DNA from 4 places in the Bacillus vallismortis genome. Region 3 is predicted to be linked to each of the others. Evidence: riboswitches for the same ligand, from Rfam matches in the RefSeq annotation. Region 3 holds a riboswitch; each other region holds the start of a gene.
What was found. Region 3 has a riboswitch for thiamine pyrophosphate ahead of thiT (energy-coupled thiamine transporter ThiT). Riboswitches for the same ligand answer to the same signal wherever they lie in the genome.
Positions count from the first base shown of each region.

Region 1: linked by a shared signal. The riboswitch ahead of thiC (phosphomethylpyrimidine synthase ThiC) and the one ahead of thiT (energy-coupled thiamine transporter ThiT) in region 3 are both predicted to bind thiamine pyrophosphate.
Region 2: linked by a shared signal. The riboswitch ahead of tenA (thiaminase II) and the one ahead of thiT (energy-coupled thiamine transporter ThiT) in region 3 are both predicted to bind thiamine pyrophosphate.
Region 4: linked by a shared signal. The riboswitch ahead of BV11031_RS15675 (nucleoside 2-deoxyribosyltransferase) and the one ahead of thiT (energy-coupled thiamine transporter ThiT) in region 3 are both predicted to bind thiamine pyrophosphate.

Region 1 is NZ_CP026362.1:2,541,745-2,547,135, reverse strand. Features, by position in the region: tRNA gene BV11031_RS13705 (tRNA-Leu) at 116-197, shown strand; gene BV11031_RS13700 (sporulation control protein Spo0M) at 285-1,061, opposite strand; gene BV11031_RS13695 (hypothetical protein) at 1,201-1,404, shown strand; gene BV11031_RS13690 (Type 1 glutamine amidotransferase-like domain-containing protein) at 1,681-2,373, shown strand; TPP riboswitch at 2,443-2,550, shown strand; gene thiC (phosphomethylpyrimidine synthase ThiC) at 2,682-4,454, shown strand; gene katA (catalase KatA) at 4,634-5,391, opposite strand, start outside.
Region 2 is NZ_CP026362.1:2,271,663-2,277,053, reverse strand. Features, by position in the region: gene BV11031_RS12305 (RluA family pseudouridine synthase) at 1-674, shown strand, start outside; gene prpE (bis(5'-nucleosyl)-tetraphosphatase PrpE) at 686-1,420, opposite strand; gene BV11031_RS12295 (monovalent cation:proton antiporter family protein) at 1,653-3,497, shown strand; TPP riboswitch at 3,559-3,667, shown strand; gene tenA (thiaminase II) at 3,749-4,456, shown strand; gene tenI (thiazole tautomerase TenI) at 4,434-5,051, shown strand; gene thiO (glycine oxidase ThiO) at 5,035-5,391, shown strand, end outside.
Region 3 is NZ_CP026362.1:403,398-408,788, reverse strand. Features, by position in the region: rRNA gene BV11031_RS02225 (16S ribosomal RNA) at 1-870, opposite strand, end outside; TPP riboswitch at 1,332-1,433, shown strand; gene thiT (energy-coupled thiamine transporter ThiT) at 1,534-2,112, shown strand; gene BV11031_RS02215 (GNAT family N-acetyltransferase) at 2,155-2,676, opposite strand; gene floT (flotillin lipid rafts scaffold protein FloT) at 2,694-4,229, opposite strand; gene BV11031_RS02205 (NfeD family protein) at 4,248-4,772, opposite strand; gene BV11031_RS02200 (DinB family protein) at 4,942-5,391, shown strand, end outside.
Region 4 is NZ_CP026362.1:2,964,390-2,969,780, reverse strand. Features, by position in the region: partial or broken gene BV11031_RS15685 (endopeptidase) at 533-688, shown strand; gene BV11031_RS22675 (hypothetical protein) at 903-1,076, opposite strand; gene BV11031_RS15680 (hypothetical protein) at 1,133-1,756, shown strand; partial or broken gene BV11031_RS22980 (lipoprotein) at 2,069-2,164, shown strand; TPP riboswitch at 2,417-2,520, shown strand; gene BV11031_RS15675 (nucleoside 2-deoxyribosyltransferase) at 2,597-3,058, shown strand; gene BV11031_RS15670 (thymidylate synthase) at 3,058-4,065, shown strand; gene BV11031_RS15665 (class I SAM-dependent methyltransferase) at 4,065-4,835, shown strand; gene thiD (bifunctional hydroxymethylpyrimidine kinase/phosphomethylpyrimidine kinase) at 4,837-5,391, shown strand, end outside.

The DNA.
Region 1 (5,391 bases), 2.1 Mb from region 3:
AAGCCCTAAATACTTTTTTATTTTATATTTCCAAAAAAACTTTTTTGAAATACGTTGACACTTTATATAATCCATGATATATTTATATTCGTCGGTTGGATACGACGTAAAACTTGCCGGTGTGGCGGAATTGGCAGACGCGCACGACTCAAAATCGTGTTCCTTCTGGAGTGTCGGTTCGACCCCGACCACCGGTATACTGAAAACCCGTTTCTATTTAAGAAACGGGTTTTTTTATTTGATCTAAGAAAGGAGCCAAGCTTATTTGAGCTCCTTTCTCTAATTTATTCAGCGTATTGGTCTATGATCTCTTTTAACACCTCTTCAAGACCTTCTACATCTTCAAGCTCTGATTGGCTGAAGCGGACGCGTACGAGCTGTTCTCCGTCATTGTACATCTCTTTCAGCCACCCTCGCAGTCCTCTTGCTCTGCGGTCGACTTCGAAAATAATGTCTAAACCGTTTTCGTCTAAAAGGAAAATAAGCTCTAACTCATCAAGCATCTGACGATAGTAACCTGATGTTGGAACGAACTCAAATTCTTGAACAAATGGAAGTCTGCGCTGGAAGTAAGGCGCTTGTTCGCAGTCTGCTTCATGAAGGCGGAAGCCAAGGTTTTTGATTGCTTCCAGTACATTTTCAATCCAAGGGTGTGCCTCAACGAAAATGCGGTCATGGTCGGATTTATCGATACCACCTTCGATATCAAGGTCTGTCACCACGGCGACTTCTACTTTTCCTACAGTAATCGGGGTATCAAGTGGAAGAATGAATGAGAACGGAAATTGATGCTCTTCTCCAGGCTGAATGGTGAATGAACCAGTGACCCGGAAAGAATGAATTGTAGCGTATTTTCGATGCTCTTCATCATCTTTTACAATGACGTACCGTGTATTAAGCTGTACGTCAATAAAGCGGATGTCCTGAGCGATTTTTCCGCCTTTGACATGAACAGTTCCCCGTACTTTTTCTCCTGGATAATAGGCGTCTTGCTCTAAAATTGTATCTACTTTTGCAGCACCGATTCCGGCACTTGCTGCAAGCTTCTTGAAAAATGACATGTTAGATCTTCCCCTTTTTCTTTTTCTCAACAGATATACGTAAGAAGAAGGAAAAAAGATTCGTTTGATTCATACTTTTTTCCTATTATTTGTCCTGCCTAGGGACAGACTAAGAATAATATTGAAAGCAAAGGAGCGGATTGGAATGAACAAAGAAAGTATGGTTGCTGATGAATTACACAGAATGTTTTTGGCCGGTGAGCTGCAAATCACGGTAGAAGAGGATATAAACCATATTTCCGAAAGGCTGAGAAACGGCGATCTCAGTTTAGATCGATTAAGCGGTGAAGATGTGTTTATCAAAGAAACGGTAAATGAGGCTTTACGAAGAGTGGAGCAATAAAAGGGAGAGGCGGGATCTGAAAGATGAGGTCCCGTCTTTTTTGTGATACAGATATATTTTTATCTAGAACTGTAACGAATTGATCGTGCAGCGCTGTTCTAAGGTTAGGGATTGCGTTTTCTAAATGTGACTGAAATTAAAAATTGGGCTGAGACCTCGTTCAAAGGCTTTATCTCCCCGTTCTTCAGAAGATTTATTTTCTAGGTCGTCCTGGGTAAGAAAATATGTAGCCTTGTCATGCCATAATGAATAACAAGTTTTGTCGGGGGTGGGATGATGAAACAGATTATTGCGATGGGCGGCGGGGGTTTTTCGATGGAACCGGACAATTTGTCTCTCGATCAATATATCATCAATCAAACGAAACGGAAGTCACCTCGCATTTGTTTTTTGCCGACGGCGAGCGGTGATTCACAAAACTATGTCCAGCGGTTTTATCATGCATTTCAAACAATGGACTGTGTACCGTCTCATTTATCCTTATGTAAGCCGCTGTCAACAGATATACTTTCTTTTGTTATGGAACAGGACGTGATCTATGTTGGCGGGGGAAATACGCGGAATATGCTTGTGCTATGGAAGGAGTGGGGGTTGGATCTTATTCTCAGAGAGGCGTGGAAGAGCGGTGTGGTTTTAGCTGGATTAAGTGCCGGTGCGATGTGCTGGTTTGAAGAAGGGGTGACGGATTCAGCCGGGCCGCTGACAAGTATGAAAAGTTTAGGCTTTTTGCATGGAAGCTTTTGTCCTCATTATGACAGTGAGAAGGAGCGGCGGCCGATATTCCATCAGCTGATATGTAATGGTTTCTTGGGTGATGGTTATGCGGCGGATGATGGAGCGGCTCTCCATTTTATAAATGATCAGCTGTTTCAGACAGTGAGCTCAAGGCCGGGTGCAAAGGCATATCGGGTGACGGTGGTTGAACATGAAATCTTTGAAACCCGGCTGCCGGTAAAATATCTGGGGTGAATTAGCTGAATATGATCTATATTTCTCTTTTTTTTCGGGTTGGTTTTATGTTAAGATGAGTGCGAAATTAATAGTTACTGGGGGTGCCCGTTTTCGGGCTGAGAGAGAAGGTAAGCTTCTTAACCCTTTGGACCTGATCTGGTTCGTACCAGCGTGGGGAAGTAGAGAAATTGTTTTTATTATTGCCGTCCTGGGCGATAATATGTTTCTTTCTGACTGTAACCGGGTTCATTCTTTGAATCCGGTTTTTTGTGCTGGTAATGAGCTTGATTTTGTCCTTTCAAACGAAGAGAGGGGAAGGATCAGTGATGCAAAACGATTCAGTGCAGCAAGCCAACATTTCGATTATGTCGAGTTTTTCAGGGAGCAAGAAAGTATACGTGGAGGGTTCCTCTGCGGACATCCAAGTGCCAATGAGGGAAATTGCCTTAAGTCCGACGACAGGAGCGTTCGGCGAAGAAGAAAACGCGCCTGTTCGTGTCTATGATACAAGCGGACCGTATACGGACCCTGAGGTGGCCATTCATATTCAAGAAGGATTAAGGCCGCTTCGCCAAAAATGGATCACGGAGCGCGGCGATGTTGAAGAATATGAAGGACGGGATGTCAAACCAGAAGATAACGGTTATAAAAAAGCAAATCCAAACGTAAGCTACCCGGGACTAAAGCGGAAACCGCTGCGGGCGAAAGCGGGCCAAAACGTCACGCAAATGCACTATGCCAAAAAAGGAATCATTACACCTGAGATGGAGTTTATCGCAATCCGCGAGCATGTGTCTCCCGAATTTGTCAGAGATGAGGTAGCAAGCGGCCGGGCGATCATTCCTTCAAATATTAATCATCCTGAGAGTGAACCGATGATTATCGGCCGGAATTTTCATGTGAAGATTAATGCGAATATTGGGAATTCGGCGGTTACGTCATCCATTGAAGAAGAAGTGGAAAAAATGACGTGGGCTATCCGCTGGGGAGCGGATACGATGATGGATCTATCTACCGGAAAAGATATTCATACGACGCGTGAATGGATTATCCGCAATTGCCCTGTGCCTGTAGGGGCGGTTCCAATTTATCAGGCGCTTGAAAAAGTAAACGGCGTAGCGGAGGATCTAACGTGGGAGATTTATCGTGACACGCTGATCGAGCAGGCTGAACAGGGAGTGGATTATTTTACGATCCACGCGGGTGTTTTGTTGCGGTATGTGCCATTAACAGCCAAACGGACGACGGGAATCGTATCACGCGGGGGAGCGATTATGGCACAATGGTGTCTGGCTCATCATCAGGAAAGCTTTCTCTATACCCATTTTGAAGAGATCTGTGAGATTATGAAAACGTATGACATTGCTTTTTCTCTGGGAGACGGGCTTCGACCCGGATCAATCGCTGACGCCAATGATGAAGCGCAGTTTGCTGAATTAGAGACACTTGGGGAGCTGACGCAAATTGCCTGGAAGCATGATGTTCAGGTGATGATTGAGGGACCTGGGCATGTGCCGATGCATAAAATCAAAGAGAACGTCGATAAACAAATGGACATCTGCAAAGAAGCGCCTTTTTACACCTTGGGGCCGCTGACAACAGATATAGCGCCGGGCTATGACCATATTACTTCAGCGATCGGAGCGGCAATGATCGGCTGGTATGGGACAGCAATGCTTTGTTATGTAACGCCGAAGGAGCATTTGGGGCTGCCAAACCGTGATGATGTTCGTGAAGGAGTCATTACATATAAAATTGCTGCGCACGCCGCAGACCTTGCAAAAGGGCATCCCGGAGCGCAAATACGTGATGACGCTTTATCGAAAGCCCGCTTTGAATTTCGCTGGCGAGACCAGTTTCATCTATCTCTTGATCCGGAAAGAGCGCTTGAATACCATGATGAGACCTTGCCGGCAGAAGGAGCGAAAACCGCTCATTTCTGTTCAATGTGCGGACCGAAGTTTTGCAGCATGAGAATTTCTCAGGATATCCGTGACTATGCGAAGGACAAAGAGCTGAGCGAATGGGATGCTATTGAAGAGGGGATGAAAGAAAAAGCCGAAGAATTTGTAAATCAAGGCAGCCAGCTTTACAAATAAAAGATTGACTGCGAACGTATTCCAGCCTCTTTGGGCACCGAAGGCTCTTATCTTTTAGATAAGGGCTTTTTTGTTTGAAAGCAAACGATAGAGTGTGATCCCTCACATGGAGGACATACGAAGTGCGCAAATAAAAAACCCGCTATGTACAGCGGGTTTTTGCAATTCTATTAATAATTTTATTTAATTTTCAATCCAAGGCCTTCAGCCACGCGTGTTCCGTATTCAGGATCCGCTTTGTAGAAATGCTCGATTTGGCGAAGTTTGATTTCTTCAATTTCTACCGGCTTCATGGCGTTAACTATATTTTCAACAAGGCGGGCACGCTCATCCTCGCTCATTAAACGGTAGAGGTCACCGGCTTGTGTGTAGTGATCGTTGTGATCATAGCTTACGCTGTCAGCGATTCCTTCTACCGGATATGCTGCTTGTTTATCCTCCGGTGACTCTTTCGGACCGCCGAAGCTGTTTGGCTCGTAATATACAGATCCGCCGCCGTTATTGTCAAAGCGCATTTGTCCGTCACGCTGATAATTGTTCACTTCGTTGCGTGCGCGGTTAATTGGCAGTGCTTGATGGTTTGCACCGACACGGTAGCGGTGTGCATCATGATAAGCAAACAGCCGGCCTTGAAGCATTTTATCAGGAGAAACATCAATGCCAGGCACGAGTGTTCCAGGCGAGAATGTCGCTTGTTCTACTTCTGCAAAGTAGTTTTCAGGATTTCTGTCGAGAACCATACGTCCGACCTCGATTAATGGATAGTCTTTTTGAGACCAAACTTTTGTAACATCAAACGGGTCAAAGCGATACGTATTGGCATCTTCTAAAGGCATGATTTGCACATATAGTTTCCATGCAGGGAAATCTCCATTTTCGATCGCATTGAAAAGATCTTCTGTATGGTAATCAGGGTTTTCACCGGCAATTTTTGCCG
Region 2 (5,391 bases), 1.9 Mb from region 3:
TGGCAGAACCTGTTCCGCTCGATATCCTGTATGAGGATGAGCACGTGCTTGTGATGAACAAGCAGCCGTATGTATCATCAATTCCCTCGAGAGAGCACCCATCCGGAAGCATTGCAAATGGAATCATCCATCATTATCAAATAAATGGAGTGCTGGCGACAGTTCATCTTGTCACCCGGCTAGACCGGGATACATCAGGTCTCATGCTTGTTGCCAAGCATCGCTTTGCCCACTCGATTTTATCGTCAGCGCAAAAAAGCGGGCTTGTGAGACGCCGGTACATGGCAGTGGTTCACGGGCGGATGACACAGGTGGAAGGAACTGTCGATGCTCCGATTGGCAGACATCCTGACAGTATTATTGAACGGGTGGTGACACCGGAAGGCCAGAAGGCTGTTACCCATTTTCATGTCACACATGCCACTGATGAGATCACAATGGTGACATTGCAGCTTGAGACAGGCCGAACCCATCAAATTCGTGTACATATGAACTACCTCGGGCATCCGCTGTGCGGCGATACACTGTACGGCGGAACGAGACGGGAAATTGGCCGGCAGGCCCTTCACAGCGAGCGGCTTTCATTTATCCATCCGCTGACGCAGGAGAGCATGACGTTTCATGCTACATTGCCTCAAGATATGAAAGACCTGATAAAAGGAGAGAATCATTGATTCTCTCCTTTTTATATGGGACGAAATCTCGATTCGTCATAAGGCAGGGAGCTTGGAACAGAGATGGTTTCTATTTCTGGGAATCGAAAGCCTGTCAATTTATTTCCGAACACGCAGCCTGTATCAATGTTGATGGTGCGATTGACTATTCGAGGCTCTTTCACAGGTGTATGTCCGTATACCACCCAAGCGCTTCCGCTATAGGATGCAGCCCAATCACGTCTGACAGGTCTGCCGTCCGGGTACGTTTCACCCGTTACATCGCCGTAAAGCACAAAGTCCTTCACTCTGCGGGTATATTTGCCGATATCGTCAGCCTTTATGCCAGCATGGGCGACAACTAATTCTCCGTTATGTAAGATGTCGTAAAGCGGCGCCTTTTCATACAGCTTCATAAACTGATCGCTGATTGTTTTTCTTTCTTCTTTAGATCGTTCCTCAAGCTCTGCGGCTGTAGTTTCTAGGCCATGCATGACTTTCACGGGATTTCCTTTTAAGTAGCGGTACAGCTTGTTGCAATGATTTCCAGGAACATAACGCACAGCGCCTTTTTCGTAAGCGCCGGCTACAAAGCGGATGACCTCTATCGATTTCGGTCCTCTGTCAGTTAAATCTCCAGCAAAAATGAGCATCCTTCCTTCTTCGTGGACAGGTACTCCATTTTTTATTGAATAGCCAAGCTCTTGGATTAATGCCATCATTTCATCATAGCAGCCATGAATATCGCTGATGATATCGTAAGCCATGCGTGATCCTCCTTGCCGATTGTTTTATTTATTATGGAGCAAAGTGCTGTGAGTCATCACAGGCTTTTATGTGCAAAATATAGAAGAATTATTTTCTAAACAAGAAATAAGACCTTTTTACTTTATTTTTTATCACCATCCTTGTTAAAATCGCGTTATGTTTTTTTAAAATGAGGTTTTGTTCTTTGATTGAGAACTGAAATAACCCTGACTTAAAAAGGAGGTTCTGATTATGGCGCATTCATCTGTCGCATCTTTAGTTGTTGTACTTATCGTTGCATTTTTGACACCCATCCTTTTGCATCGCTTTAAACTGACCATCCCGGTTGTTGTTGCAGAAATCATTATGGGGCTGATTATCGGAAAAAGCGGTCTTAATTTAGTTGTCGAGGGCGATACATGGCTTGAGACGCTTTCTCTGCTCGGATTTATCTTTTTAATGTTTTTAAGTGGGCTTGAAATTGATTTTTCATCGTTTGAGAAAGGAAAGAAAAAGCAGCTCCTGCCGAACGGCAAAGCGGTGCCCAATACGTTTGCTGCGGCGTCCGTTATTTTTGCCGGTATATTTATTTTATCATTGCTGCTGTCCTATGGGTTCGTCTTGGCAGGATTTATCGAAAATGCGTTTTTAATGACGCTCATTATCTCAACGATTTCGTTAGGCGTTGTCGTTCCAACGTTAAAAGAAGAACGGATCATGAATTCAAATATCGGGCAGATTATTTTGCTTGTTGCCGTTATTGCTGATTTGGTCACGATGATTCTTCTTGCCGTGTTTTCTTCTCTATACGGAGAAGACAGCGGAAACATGTGGCTCTTGATGATCCTGTTTGCAGCCGGAGTGGTGCTTTACTTTTTCGGCCGGGTCTTTAAACATCGTTCATTTGTTGAGTCTATGTCAAAAGGGACGATTCAGATTGGGACGCGTGCCATTTTTACGTTAATTATCGTACTCGTTGCCCTGTCTGAATCACTTGGGGCGGAAAATATTCTCGGCGCTTTCTTAGCGGGGGTTCTCGTTTCCCTTCTTTCGCCAAATAAAGAACTTGTTCAGCAGCTGGATTCATTCGGCTATGGGTTCTTGATTCCGATTTTCTTTGTGATGGTCGGAGTGAAGCTGGATATTTGGACCCTTTTCCAAGATCCGAAAATTTTGATCATGATCCCGCTTCTGCTTTTGGCGCTGTTAGTCAGCAAAATTATTCCCGTCCTGTACTTGAAGAAGTGGTATGATAACCGCACCATTTTGGCGTCTGGTTTTCTGCTGACGTCAACGCTTTCTCTCGTGATTGCCGCTGCGACAATCGGCCAGCAGCTTCACGTGATCAGCGCAAATATGTCAGGAGCGCTGACGTTAGTAGCCGTCATTGCCAGTATTTTTTCACCGGTCTTCTTTAAAAAATTATACAAACGGGAGGAGCAGCCGGAGGAGAAAAAGACCATTACGTTTATCGGCGCAAACCAAATGACATTGCCTGTTACTCTTGAACTGCCGGAAGAGGAGTATGACGTGCGTGTTGTGCATGTCTATCAAGAGAACGCGGAGGAAAAGCTGTCGGAATCAGTTTTTTCTGTTGAAGCGATTTCTAATTATGAACACGGGACGCTTGAATCACTCGGCATTTTTGATACGGATATCCTGGTTGTTGCGACCGGGAATGAAGACATGAATGCGGAGATTGCACTACTTGCAAAAGAAAAAGGAACAGAAAGAGTGATTGCCAGCGTCGGATCACCCGAAAATGAAGCAACTTTGAAGGAGCAGGGAATCAACATCTTTTCTATGCTGCTGTCGACAAAAACACTGCTTCGCGCGCTAATAGAAGCGCCTGGTGTCATGAAGCTGCTCACGAACGAAGAGTCTTCGCTGTATCAAATTAATATGGAAAACAGCACATACGACGGTGTGATTTTGCGGGAATTCCCTTTTACAGGCGATGTCATCTTTGTCAGGATTTTCAGAGGTGTGGACAGCATCGTTCCTCATGGGGATACAAGGCTGAAATTGGGTGACCGCTTAATTGTCACCGGATCTCGGGGGTATGTAACGGAACTTAAGAAATCGTTGGAAGGATAAACCTTGACCAAATAGGGATTCGTGTTAATATAGAGATGCAGAACAATTCAATATGTATTTGTATAACCACTAGGGGTGTCCTTCATAAGGGCTGAGATAAAAGTGTGACTTTTAGACCCTCATAACTTGAACAGGTTCAGACCTGCGTAGGGAAGTGGAGCGGTATTTGTGTTCGTTTACTATGCCAATTCCAAACCACTTTTCCTTGCGGGAAAGTGGTTTTTTTATTTATCAGACAGGGGGAATGACGTGTGAAATTTTCAGAAGAATGCCGCAGTGCAGCCGCAGAATGGTGGGAAGGGAGCTTTGTCGATCCGTTCGTTCAGGGAATCGGTGATGGAACGCTTCCGATTGACCGTTTTAAATACTACGTGCTTCAGGATTCTTATTATTTAACGCATTTTGCGAAGGTGCAATCGTTTGGCGCCGCTTATGCGAAGGACCTTTATACAACGGGACGGATGGCAAGCCACGCCCAAGGTACATATGAGGCGGAAATGGCGCTTCACCGCGAGTTTGCGGAGCTGTTGGAGATCAGTGAGGAAGAGCGTAAGGCCTTTAAGCCGTCTCCAACGGCGTACTCATATACATCCCATATGTACCGTTCGGTTTTGAGCGGGAATTTTGCTGAGATCTTAGCAGCCCTTCTGCCGTGCTACTGGCTGTATTACGAGGTTGGCGAGAAATTGCTGACATGTGATCCGGGGCATCCGATTTATCAGAAGTGGATCAGCACATACGGCGGTGACTGGTTCAGACAGCAGGTCGAAGAACAAATCAACCGCTTTGATGAGCTGGCGGAAAACAGCACGGAGGAAGTGCGTGCCAAGATGAAAGAGAATTTTGTTATTTCAAGCTTTTATGAGTATCAATTTTGGGGGATGGCCAATCGAAAAGAAGGCTGGTCCGACCGCGGCGTAAAAGAGGTGGAGGAACTTGGAGCTTCACGCCATAACTGATGACTGCAAGCCGGTTGAAGTGTTAGCGGAAGTCATCATAGCCATTCAGAATGAAGTGGATTGCATACACATTCGAGAGCGGTCTAAATCTGCGGCTGACATTTTGAAATTGATTGAGCTTTTATCTGAAAGCGGTGTTGATAAGCGGAAATTGGTCATGAACGGACGAGTGGATATTGCGCTTTTTTCAGCGATTCATCGTGTGCAGCTGCCGAGCAGCAGCTTTTCACCGAAGCAGGTCAGAGCCAGATTTCCGCACCTTCATATCGGGCGGTCGGTGCATTCACTGGAGGAAGCGATTCAAGCAGAAAAGGAAGATGCGGACTGTGTGTTGTTCGGCCATGTGTTTGAAACGGATTGTAAAAAGGGCCTTGAAGGCAGAGGCTTGTCTTTGCTGTCAACTATCAAGCAGCGGGTGTCCATCCCGGTTATTGCGATTGGCGGGATGGCACCGGGCAGATTAAGAGGCGTAAAACAAGCGGGGGCAGACGGGATCGCTGTCATGTCGGGAATTTTTTCATCCGCTGATCCTTTGGGAGCTGCCAGACAATATTCCCGTACGCTAAAGGAGATGCGCTATGAAAAGGCATTATGATGCAATTGTCATTGGAGGCGGGATTATCGGTTCCGCGATTGCTTATCATTTAGCAAAGGAAAACAAAACAATCGCCTTGTTTGAAAGCGGGACAATGGGCGGCAGAACAACAAGCGCTGCTGCCGGAATGCTGGGCGCCCATGCCGAATGCGAGGAACGTGACGCGTTTTTTGATTTCGCCATGCACAGCCAGCGTCTGTACAAAGGTCTTGGGGAAGAGCTTTACACCATATCGGGTATTGATATCATGCAGCATAACGGCGGGATGTTTAAGCTTGCGTTTTCTGAAGAAGACATGCTGCGGCTGAGGAAGATGGATGGCTTGGATTCTGTCAGCTGG
Region 3 (5,391 bases):
GCTGCAGCACTAAGGGGCGGAAACCCCCTAACACTTAGCACTCATCGTTTACGGCGTGGACTACCAGGGTATCTAATCCTGTTCGCTCCCCACGCTTTCGCTCCTCAGCGTCAGTTACAGACCAGAGAGTCGCCTTCGCCACTGGTGTTCCTCCACATCTCTACGCATTTCACCGCTACACGTGGAATTCCACTCTCCTCTTCTGCACTCAAGTTCCCCAGTTTCCAATGACCCTCCCCGGTTGAGCCGGGGGCTTTCACATCAGACTTAAGAAGCCGCCTGCGAGCCCTTTACGCCCAATAATTCCGGACAACGCTTGCCACCTACGTATTACCGCGGCTGCTGGCACGTAGTTAGCCGTGGCTTTCTGGTTAGGTACCGTCAAGGTGCCGCCCTATTTGAACGGCACTTGTTCTTCCCTAACAACAGAGCTTTACGATCCGAAAACCTTCATCACTCACGCGGCGTTGCTCCGTCAGACTTTCGTCCATTGCGGAAGATTCCCTACTGCTGCCTCCCGTAGGAGTCTGGGCCGTGTCTCAGTCCCAGTGTGGCCGATCACCCTCTCAGGTCGGCTACGCATCGTTGCCTTGGTGAGCCATTACCTCACCAACTAGCTAATGCGCCGCGGGTCCATCTGTAAGTGGTAGCCGAAGCCACCTTTTATGTTTGAACCATGCGGTTCAAACAAGCATCCGGTATTAGCCCCGGTTTCCCGGAGTTATCCCAGTCTTACAGGCAGGTTACCCACGTGTTACTCACCCGTCCGCCGCTAACATCAGGGAGCAAGCTCCCATCTGTCCGCTCGACTTGCATGTATTAGGCACGCCGCCAGCGTTCGTCCTGAGCCAGGATCAAACTCTCCATAAAGTAATGGAGCGCAGATTAAGTTCGTCACATCCTGTGACAACATCTGCATGACCTGCATCGCGCAGGCCCCTGACTACGCACATCGCTGTGCGATTTATAAAAATGAATTAACAGGTACGTTTTGTCTTGTTTAGTTTTCAAAGATCATTTCGTTGCCTCTTAATGAAGCAGCTTTACTAATATAACATTTCGCTTCCATTTCGTCAACAACTTTTTTCAAATTGTTTTGAAGCTTCTTGTTTTGTCCGCTGTGCATCAGCGACGTTTAATAATATAACATCTGCATTTATTTATTGCAATAGTTTTTCTAAAAAAATCTATAAAATAAATAAACTATAATCCTCGGCATATCGTCCCTTCATGTCTTTAGCATATAACTATGTTAAAAGAACATATACATTCAATAGTGTGACCTTGTTGTTTTTTTCTCTTTTTAGTATAGTAGAAACGAATTAAATATTGATAACCACAAGGGGAGCATTAAAGCTGAGAGTGAGCGGTTACGTTCTGACCCTTTGAACCTGTTAGTTAACGCTGGCGTAGGGATGTGGCAAAGTCAAATGAATTGCAGATTGTAAAGCAGTGCGTGGAACTTTTCTCATCCTTCCGCGTGCTGCTTTTTTGTTGTCCTTTTGGATTGTCTATCAATGGAAGGGGATTTTTATGAATCAATCTAAGCAACTGGTTCGCCTTATTGAAATTGCAATTATGACTGCGGCTGCTGTTATTTTAGACATCGTCTCAGGAATGTTTCTCCGAATGCCTCAAGGAGGCTCGGTCTCCATCATGATGATTCCGATCTTTTTGATTTCGTTTCGGTGGGGTGTAAAAGCAGGCCTTACTACCGGCCTGCTGACAGGACTAGTTCAAATAGCAATCGGAAACTTATTCGCACAGCATCCTGTACAGCTATTTCTGGATTATATGATCGCATTCACAGCAATTGGGATAAGCGGCTATTTCGCTTATACTGTCCGCAAAGCAACGGCAGCAAAAAATAAAGGGAAACTGATTGTTTCAGTGGTCAGCGCAGTTTTTATCGGCAGTTTCCTGCGTTATGCGGCACACGTCATTTCAGGAGCTGTGTTTTTCGGCAGCTATGCTCCAAAGGGAACGCCGGTATGGATTTATTCATTAACTTATAATGCTACTTATATGGTTCCTTCATTCATCATCTGTGCAATTGTCCTTTGTTTATTATTTATGACAGCACCGCGTTTGCTTAAAATAGACAAAGCCTAACGTGACAACCCCCAGCGCAATCCGCTGGGGGTTGTTTTTTTGTTATCTGTTAAGAGATGTTTTCAAAGCAGAAAGATCCGGCCAGCCAAACCCTATTTCTTTCAGCCTTTCTCCTGCAATTTCAAAGCTGTCCTCCGCTTTTCTTTCAGGAGAATAGGCTTGATAAAATGAAATCGAGGGGTTTTGCTCAATTACCCAAACAAACATGTTTGAAAAGCCATGATGAAGCAAAAACTCTGCTCCTTTTGCTAAGAGCGCTCTGCCTGCACCTTGCCGCTGATGCTCCTCTAAAAGGTAAATCGCGTATAGCTCGCTGTCATAGCCTTCTTGTTCAGACCGAATAGGGCCAAATGAAGCAAAGCCGAATATTGAATCTTTTTCATCTTGAGCGACAAATACACCCTTTAACGAGCGGCTTTTCCATTTGTCTTCAAATTCCTTGTAGTCCAGGCCATTTAAGTAGTCAGCCGGGATGATGCCGCGATATGTTGTTCTCCAGCTGTCGACATGCACTTTTGCAATGTCTATTATATCCTCTAACTTTGCCTCTCTCACAGTTGCCATTTGGTTCTATCCTTTCATTAGTCATTCTTCTCTTGTTTGGACCCGTTTGCTTCTTTTATTTCATTTGTTAATTCGTGAAGGCTTTGTTTTACGTTTCCTTTTCCTGAAAAGTTCTCAATCATTTCTTTTACATCAATTCCCGATGAGGCTTTTAAGCTTTCTTGAAGGCTTGACATTAAGTTTGTCGCATAGCTGGTTACTTTGTTGGCGCCGCTTGAATCACTGCTTCCCCCTGTATCAACAACAGTGATTTTATCAATATTTGAAAGAGGTGATGCCACTTGTTTTGCGTATTCCGGAAGCATTTTTACGATCATATCGAAAATCGCAGCCTGTCCGTACTGTTCAAAAGCAGCGGCGATTTTCTCTTTTGCTTCCGCTTCCGCCAAACCTTTTAGACGGATAACCTCAGCTTCTGTTTCCCCTTTCGCTTTTTCAGCTTCTGCTTTTGCAAGTCCGTCAATTCTGACTTTCTCGGCCTCTGCCTTCGCCATTGCTTCTATACTGTACTTCTTGGCATCAGCTTCCGCGAGCTGTTTGGCTTTCTCAGCTGCGGCGGACTGCTCGACTGAATAACGGTCTGCATCGGCTTTTTTCTTTACCTCTGAGTCGTATTGGCGCTCCCGGCGAAGAATTTCTTTTTCTTCTAGTTCTATTTGTTTTTGGCGTTCAATAATTTTAACCTGCATTTCCTGTTCGGTGACTTGCTGGCGCGCTCTGGCAGTCTCTAAATCATATGCCTGGTCGGCATTCGCTTTTGCCGTATCTTGTTCTCTGCGGTATTCGGCTATTTTGAGCTGATTGGTTTTTTCAGCTTCAGCGATTTCCGTCGCCCGTTCAAGTTCTGATTTTTTTGCATCTTTATCGGCTTCTGCCCGCTTAATCCGGGTTTCTTTATCAGCCTCTGCTGTTGCGATATCAGCATCGCGTTTTACTTGAGCGATTCTCGGTTTCCCTAATGATTCAAGATAACCGTTTTTATCACGTACATCCTTAATGGTAAAGGAAACAATCACAAGCCCCATTTTTGCGAGATCCTGTGAGGCCACACGCTGCACCTCTTGAGAAAATTTTTCTCTGTTTTTATAGATTTCTTCAACCGTCATCGAGCCGAGAATGGAACGAAGATGGCCTTCTAAAACCTCACGCGCTTCCTGCTCACGGTCATCTTTTGATTTTCCTAAAAATTGTTCAGCCGCTGTAGCGATTTCTCCTATAGAACCGCCGATTTTAATAATCGCAGTTCCATCAGCCATTACTGGAACTCCTTGTTCGGTATAGACTTCAGGTGTCGAAACATCAAGTTTGCTTGATAATAGGCTTAGCGGCTCTGCCTGCTGGAAGACGGGAAGGACAAAGGTTCCTCCGCCGCGGACGATTTTAAGACGGTTGCCGCCTTCATCGACATGAACATTTTTATTTCCTAGATAGCTCCCCGTTACGATTAACGCTTCATCTGGTCCTGCCGTACGATACTTTGTGATAAAAACGGCTACCAGTGCAATGAATAAAAAGAATACAACTCCGATGACAATTATAATCGGCATTGTCATTTTACATTCCTCCTTGTTTTAAATAGGTTCATGCGGAGTAACCAAAAGAACTCCGTTGTTGATATCTACGACCAAAACCGTTGTCCCGTAACTGATCTGCTGATTCTCAAAGCTGACCGCTGATTTCGAGATGGTGCCGCCTATTCCTTCAATGACCACTTCACCAAACCCGTCTATAGGAACAGCGGTAATCACTTTGCCGACCCTTCCTCTTAGATCATCTTCTTTATAAACCAGTGATTCTTCTGCGGATGATAATGGGACCAGAACAAAAAAGTGAAGCAATATCACAAGGATAATCGAAAGGATGCAAGAGAAAAGCGCGATCAACAGGTGGGATAGGGGCAATATGAGTTCGCCTATATATCCGCCTGCTGAAAAACATGTAAAAAATGCGAGCGCCAAAGTCGGATTAAGAAAGGGAATGCCTTCTGACAGCCCTGCAAACACATCTCCGAAAAATAGAAATAATAGCGTAAGACTGCCCGCAATCATAAGCGTATAAAGATAAATCGTTTGTATAGGGACGCCAAACAACTCCAAATTCCTCATCCTTTCTGCATCAATGCATTGATGAACGGCTGCCGTTACCATTTATACGAGACATAACGAAAAAGGTTTCGAAATTTTTAGATAAAGTGTGCCATTTTGAAGTGCTTTATAAATGATAATTGCTTATATATATGGTAATGTCACTTTAGGAGGAGATATGATGAGTATCTTTAATGAAGCCAGATTAGAAACGTGGAACGAAGTCAAAGGGCTTTCTGACGAAAAGCTGAATCAAAAGCCTTCTGCTGAAGAATGGAGTATACGGGAAGTTCTTGATCATTTGAAAAAAATCGATATGGCCGCACAAATCATGCTGAAGGAGCGTGTAAAGGAAGCTCCTGTTAAAAAAGTTGAAGCGAAACCGCTTGAAGCTGCACAAGACAGAAACAATAAGCGAAAAGCCCCGAGTCACCTTGAGCCTGAGCATGGATTTAAGTCAGGCAGCCAAATGAAACGCGAGCTTGATGTGGTGAGAGAACAGCTGACGGCGGCAATTGCCTCTCTAAAAGAAGAAGATTTTGAGAGAGTGCTTCCGCATCCTGTGTTTCAAGAGTTGACTATCCGCCAGTGGATCGATTTTATCGGCCACCATGAAAAGCGGCATCTCAGC
Region 4 (5,391 bases), 1.7 Mb from region 3:
AGTTTCAAAAGTTGTTTAAGAGAAGTCACAAGTGTTAAATCATTTAATAATAATGAGATTTGGAGAAGTGGTGAAGTATAGGGTATTTTTTTTCTCACCAATTATTAACCATAATTCATACAAACTTATAGAAATGATGTAAAGTGAAGTTAGTAAGTGTAATGAAAACAAGCTTCCATAACCAATGATACTGATTTACTATGTTGAGGGCCTAGTGGGTGAATAACCCGTGGAGGTTCAAGTCCTCTCGGCCGCATCCCAATAATACCAAGGGTTTAACCACCTTTGGTATTATTTTTTTGTGCTTATTTTTAAATGATCTACTGCCTACAAACTGCCCACTTCATAAATTAAGTATCTACAACAGACACGGCATCCTTTTATAGTAGTAGTCTTTTTAAACTTTACGTTTTTTTCAAGGCATCGCCAATAACGAACGGAAAATCAGACCATCTGAACCGGTAAAAGTTCACTCAGATGATATCCGTGCTGATAAAAAACAGGATAATGTACCTGCCAATAAGAGTAAATCAATTTTATAGGCGGCAGGGGTGGCGAATTTGAAACGGTTTGCATTGCACCGGAAGTCGAAGGGTTTAGGGCTGTATTTGAAAAGTACGGCCGTCAGGAAGGCGTTTTTGACCAAGTGAATATTATTGTGGCGCTCACCATGCAGGAAAGTGGTGGTCTTTAAAGACCTGGTGTCAAAGAATCCCTCACTTTTTATTTTTCAACTCCGAATGAAACATCTATATATTGCACAATTGATTTTTTAATTTCTCGACAGCCTGAGGAGTAAACCATGTGTTTACTCCTCTTTTTTCTGTTTAGATACAATGTATCTTTTTGTAATTCATCTTTGTAAAATTGAGGATGTTTATTTCTTTTAATCTTAAAAAGGATTACTTTTCAGAAGAGTTACCAAAAGTAATTCTTAAAACAATGCCCATAATAATAATTGCAATTAGTCCAATAATATTAACTATTGTTGAAATAGATTCATTATCTACAAAAATGTTAACAATAAACGAACCTGCAACAATCAATAATATCAAAGAATAAAAACTTTTTTTCACAAACACACTCCTATTGCAAAAATAATTCTATAAAAATATTGTAAAGTAGTTATAACGTGAAGAAAAGCATTAAACAATTGGTCATTGTAATCTGTTTCTCTCTAATTTTTACCACTATAACAATACCAATAGCTAACGTGAAAGAAAGTTCTAATGATGTTTCTTCTGAGCAAGTTAATGTAGAAGCTCAAATCATGAAAAGAACTCTCGAACCTCTATTAGAATTAATTGATCAAATGCCAGAGGATGTTGCTGAACAAGGAATAAACTCCGGTATTGAATGGTTAAACGTACATAAAGGGAACGAATTTGTAGGTTATGAATTTGTGGTTGATGGAGAAAACCTGACTGCTGTTAAAACCGCCCAAGAAAGTATAGGACCATTTATAGTACTGAGTACATGGAGTTGCATTTCTAGTGCTGCTAAAGCTATAGCAGTAAACGCTATCCCATGGGCAAAGATCTTAAAAGTTAAAAAAGCAGCAAAATTAATGGGCGGACTAAATTCAATGACAAAAACAATTATTACAGCTTATAAACATCAAAGAAACCTAGGACTTTCTAGAACAAATGCTATAAAAAAAGCCGTAAAAGTATCTACTAAGGCACTACCAGATGAAACTCAAAAAGTCGTACTAGAATTCTTTAGTTTAGGTGACGTTGTTGATAATTGTTTCTAATTGTTTTAAAAACGGGATACAAACAGGTTTAAATTATTAAAACCTAAATTATAAAAACCCTTAAAATAAAGGAGAAAGCATATTAGACATATATAATATGTTTTCTCCTTCGTAATGGATTACAGACACAGTCAAGATATTGTTGTTGAAGCCCACTCACCAATCGCTCACGGTGCAATTCTTGATATAAACGATACAGAGCATTTATTAAGGTTTCAATTTGGGTTTTACCTTCCGAAGAATCTTTTCGTGAACTGACATCGTACACCTAAATATGAGAAAGTTGGCGCTGAGTGCCAATAGGTGGGTGGTATGCCAATTAATGGCGAAAATGATCGACTGGGCTTATCAAAGAAAACACCAGACTATGAAGAAGCAAAAGGTGAAGAGACAAAGTTAAAGGAGTAAAACGTGTGTTTACTTCTCTTTTTTTATTGTTGGATTCCTTTTACAATTTGCGATGTTCAGGACATTTTTTAAACACACTAGAAAATAAGGTATTTTTGTGCTTTTTTTTTAAGCTCCATGAATTGCCATCAAATGCAAGGCGTAGTAACTTTTCGAAAAACTTTTGTCGGTTGATACGCAGGGTTCAAGGCTTATCAATCATTGTTTGACTAAAGATATGGAATAGTTTAGGATGAAAGTAAATATTTATATTTTATACACTGGGGGAGCTTTTAGAAGCTGAGAAGAGACACAAGTCCTGACCCTTTGAACCTGATTTGGTTAACACCAACGTAGGGAAGTGAAAAAAATAGAGAGATTTTTTATCTTATCTATATTTAAGCCACTTTCCATATGAAAGTGGCTTTATTTATTTTGAAAGGGGATATTAAAGTGACAACTAAAAAAGTTTTTTTAGCAGGACCTTTTAAAAGTTTAGTAGATGTGAATACTGGATTGATGAGTTTACATGAAAGGGAGAAGTTAGAGTCATTAATTTCTTTTTTTGAAAATGAAGGATGGTTAGTTCATAATGCTCACAAGCGAGAAGGATGGGGGAAAGATTTCATGACACCCCAACAATGCACTAAAATTGATTTTGATGAAATACGCTCTTGCGATCTTTTTGTAGCTTTTCCTGGCTCACCGGCTTCTCCTGGAACGCATATAGAAATAGGATGGGCTTCTGCCTTGAAAAAAAAGATAGTGTTATTACTAGAAAATGAGAGGGATTACGCATTCTTAATTCAAGGGTTAAGCGTAGTAGCTGATGTTGAATACATTAATTTTAAAGGTACTGATGATTTATTAGAGAAGATTAAAAGTATCCTTATGGAATACAAGGTGGAATCTTAATGAGAAAGAAAACTTTTCATGAAGCATATATGGAAACCCTATATGACATCTATTATTACCCTGAATTTTTAAATTCACCGCGTGGACAAAATAGCAAAGAAAAATTGAACTATCATCTGACCCTTGAAAATCCAATAGAACGTGTCACTTACTTACCCTCTAGAAAAACAAATATCGTGTTTAATTTTGCTGAAGTTTTATGGTATTTATCGGGGAGTAACAACTTAGATTTTATTAGTTATTACAATAAAAAAATGCCTTTATATTCAATGAATAAAAAAACATTAACAGGTACTGCGTATGGACCTAAAATATTTGAATTTGGAAACGCAAAACTAAATCAATGGAATAGAATAAAAAATCTTTTGACACAGGAAGACATTGATTCAAAAAGGGCATTTATTCAAATATTCGATGCCTCGGAACTCTTCGTTTCTGGCAATATTGATGTTTCTTGTACAATAGGTTTGCAATTTTTCATAAGAGAAAACAAGTTATACATGTCTTCCATAATGCGTGCAAATGATGCATTTCGAGGAATGATTAGTGATCTTTTCTCTTTTACATTTATGCAAGAATTAATGGCTAGAGAACTTCATTTAGAAGTCGGAGAATATTTCCATAATGTTGGTTCCATTCATATCTATGAGTCCGACAACGAATGGGCAAAAACAGTACTTGAGGAAGCTAAAACTCATAATGATACCTCGGCTTTTGAATTTCCTAAAATGCCTACCGGGAATAATTGGCCTTTTATTGAAACAGTTTTAAAATATGAGTCTTTGCTTAGAAAAGATCAAATTTCAATGTCAAGGCAGGATATTGAAACTTTAGATTTACCTGAATATTGGGAACAAATTCTCTTACTTTTTAGTATATATCAGCATATTGCTTATAAGCGAGATATGGATCATTCATTATTTCAAAGCTTACTTCCTACTTATCAGTTTTTTGTTAAAAATAAGTGGTTTAATTACTTTTCAACTAAACAAAAGGAGGAAATTTAATGAAAACTTCTTGGAAAGAAGACAGTGTTGCTGGTAAATTCGATGCTTATAACGACGTTTTAGAACAAACATTAGGTTTTGAGTATGTTTTTCGTAAATTTGATAAAGCGGATATTAAAAAGGTGCTCGATTTTGGCTGTGGACCCGGTAAGGTAGCATATAGGTTAGCTGACAGAATAGATTGCAATGTAATCGCAGTAGATGAATCAAGTAAGATGTTGGATATAGCAAAGAAAAAAAGAAAACATTCACATGTCGACTATCATTTAATTGAACATGATAACCTTTCCTTCTTACCAGATCATTCAGTTGATGCTGCTATGGCCTGTTACGTCTTTATTAATACAGATAGTGATCAACGTATCAAAAGAATTATGGGTGAAATTTTTCGTGTGTTAAAACCAGGTGCTTCTTTTGTTATACTGGATACAAACCCTGACTCAACTGGAAAAGAATTTTCAACCTTTCGCAACGGAATACCGGGGAAAGAGTATTCTTATGGAGAAGAAAGAAATGAGTGGCTTCATGTTCCTGAACAAGAAGATTTAATTTTAAATGACTTTCATTGGCCGAAGTCAATGTACTATAAACTTTTATCTAATGTAGGCTTTGAAAGTGTAACATTACTGGAACCAACGTTAAACGATATTGACGGAGAGCAGTTAAAGGCCATCGAACAAAAATTTAAATTTAATAATTGGAAAAGTGAAAAGGAATACCCACCTTTTATCATTTTTGAAGCAGTGAAACCTACCTTAGGAGGAGTATGAGTTGACGGATATCTATAAAGCACTTTCGATTGCTGGAACAGATCCAACCGGGGGAGCGGGAATTCATGCAGACTTAAAAACCTTCCAGGAGCAGCAAGTATTTGGAATGGCTGTTATTACATCAGTTGTTGCTCAAAACACACTTGGTGTGAAGAGTTTTGAGGAGGTATCTCTGAATAATATATCTCAGCAAATAGACTGTGTCATCGGAGATATAAAACCAGATGCTGTAAAAACTGGTATGCTTGCAAGCGTGGATATTATAGAACTGATAGCTGAAAAATTAAAAGCGGCTAAAATCCAATCGTATGTGATGGACCCAGTTATGGTTGCTAAAAGCGGTCATCATCTGCTTCATAAGGATGCCGTTAATCATTTGAAAAAATTATTAATACCTCAAACAACTGTTATTACACCAAATATTCCAGAAGCAGAAGTAATCATCGGCAAATCAATTAAAACTGTACAGCAGATGCGCGATGCTGCTAAAGAAATTGTGGAAGTATACGGGGCAAAGAGTGCTGTCGTAAAAGGGGGGCATATGAACGGAGAAGCT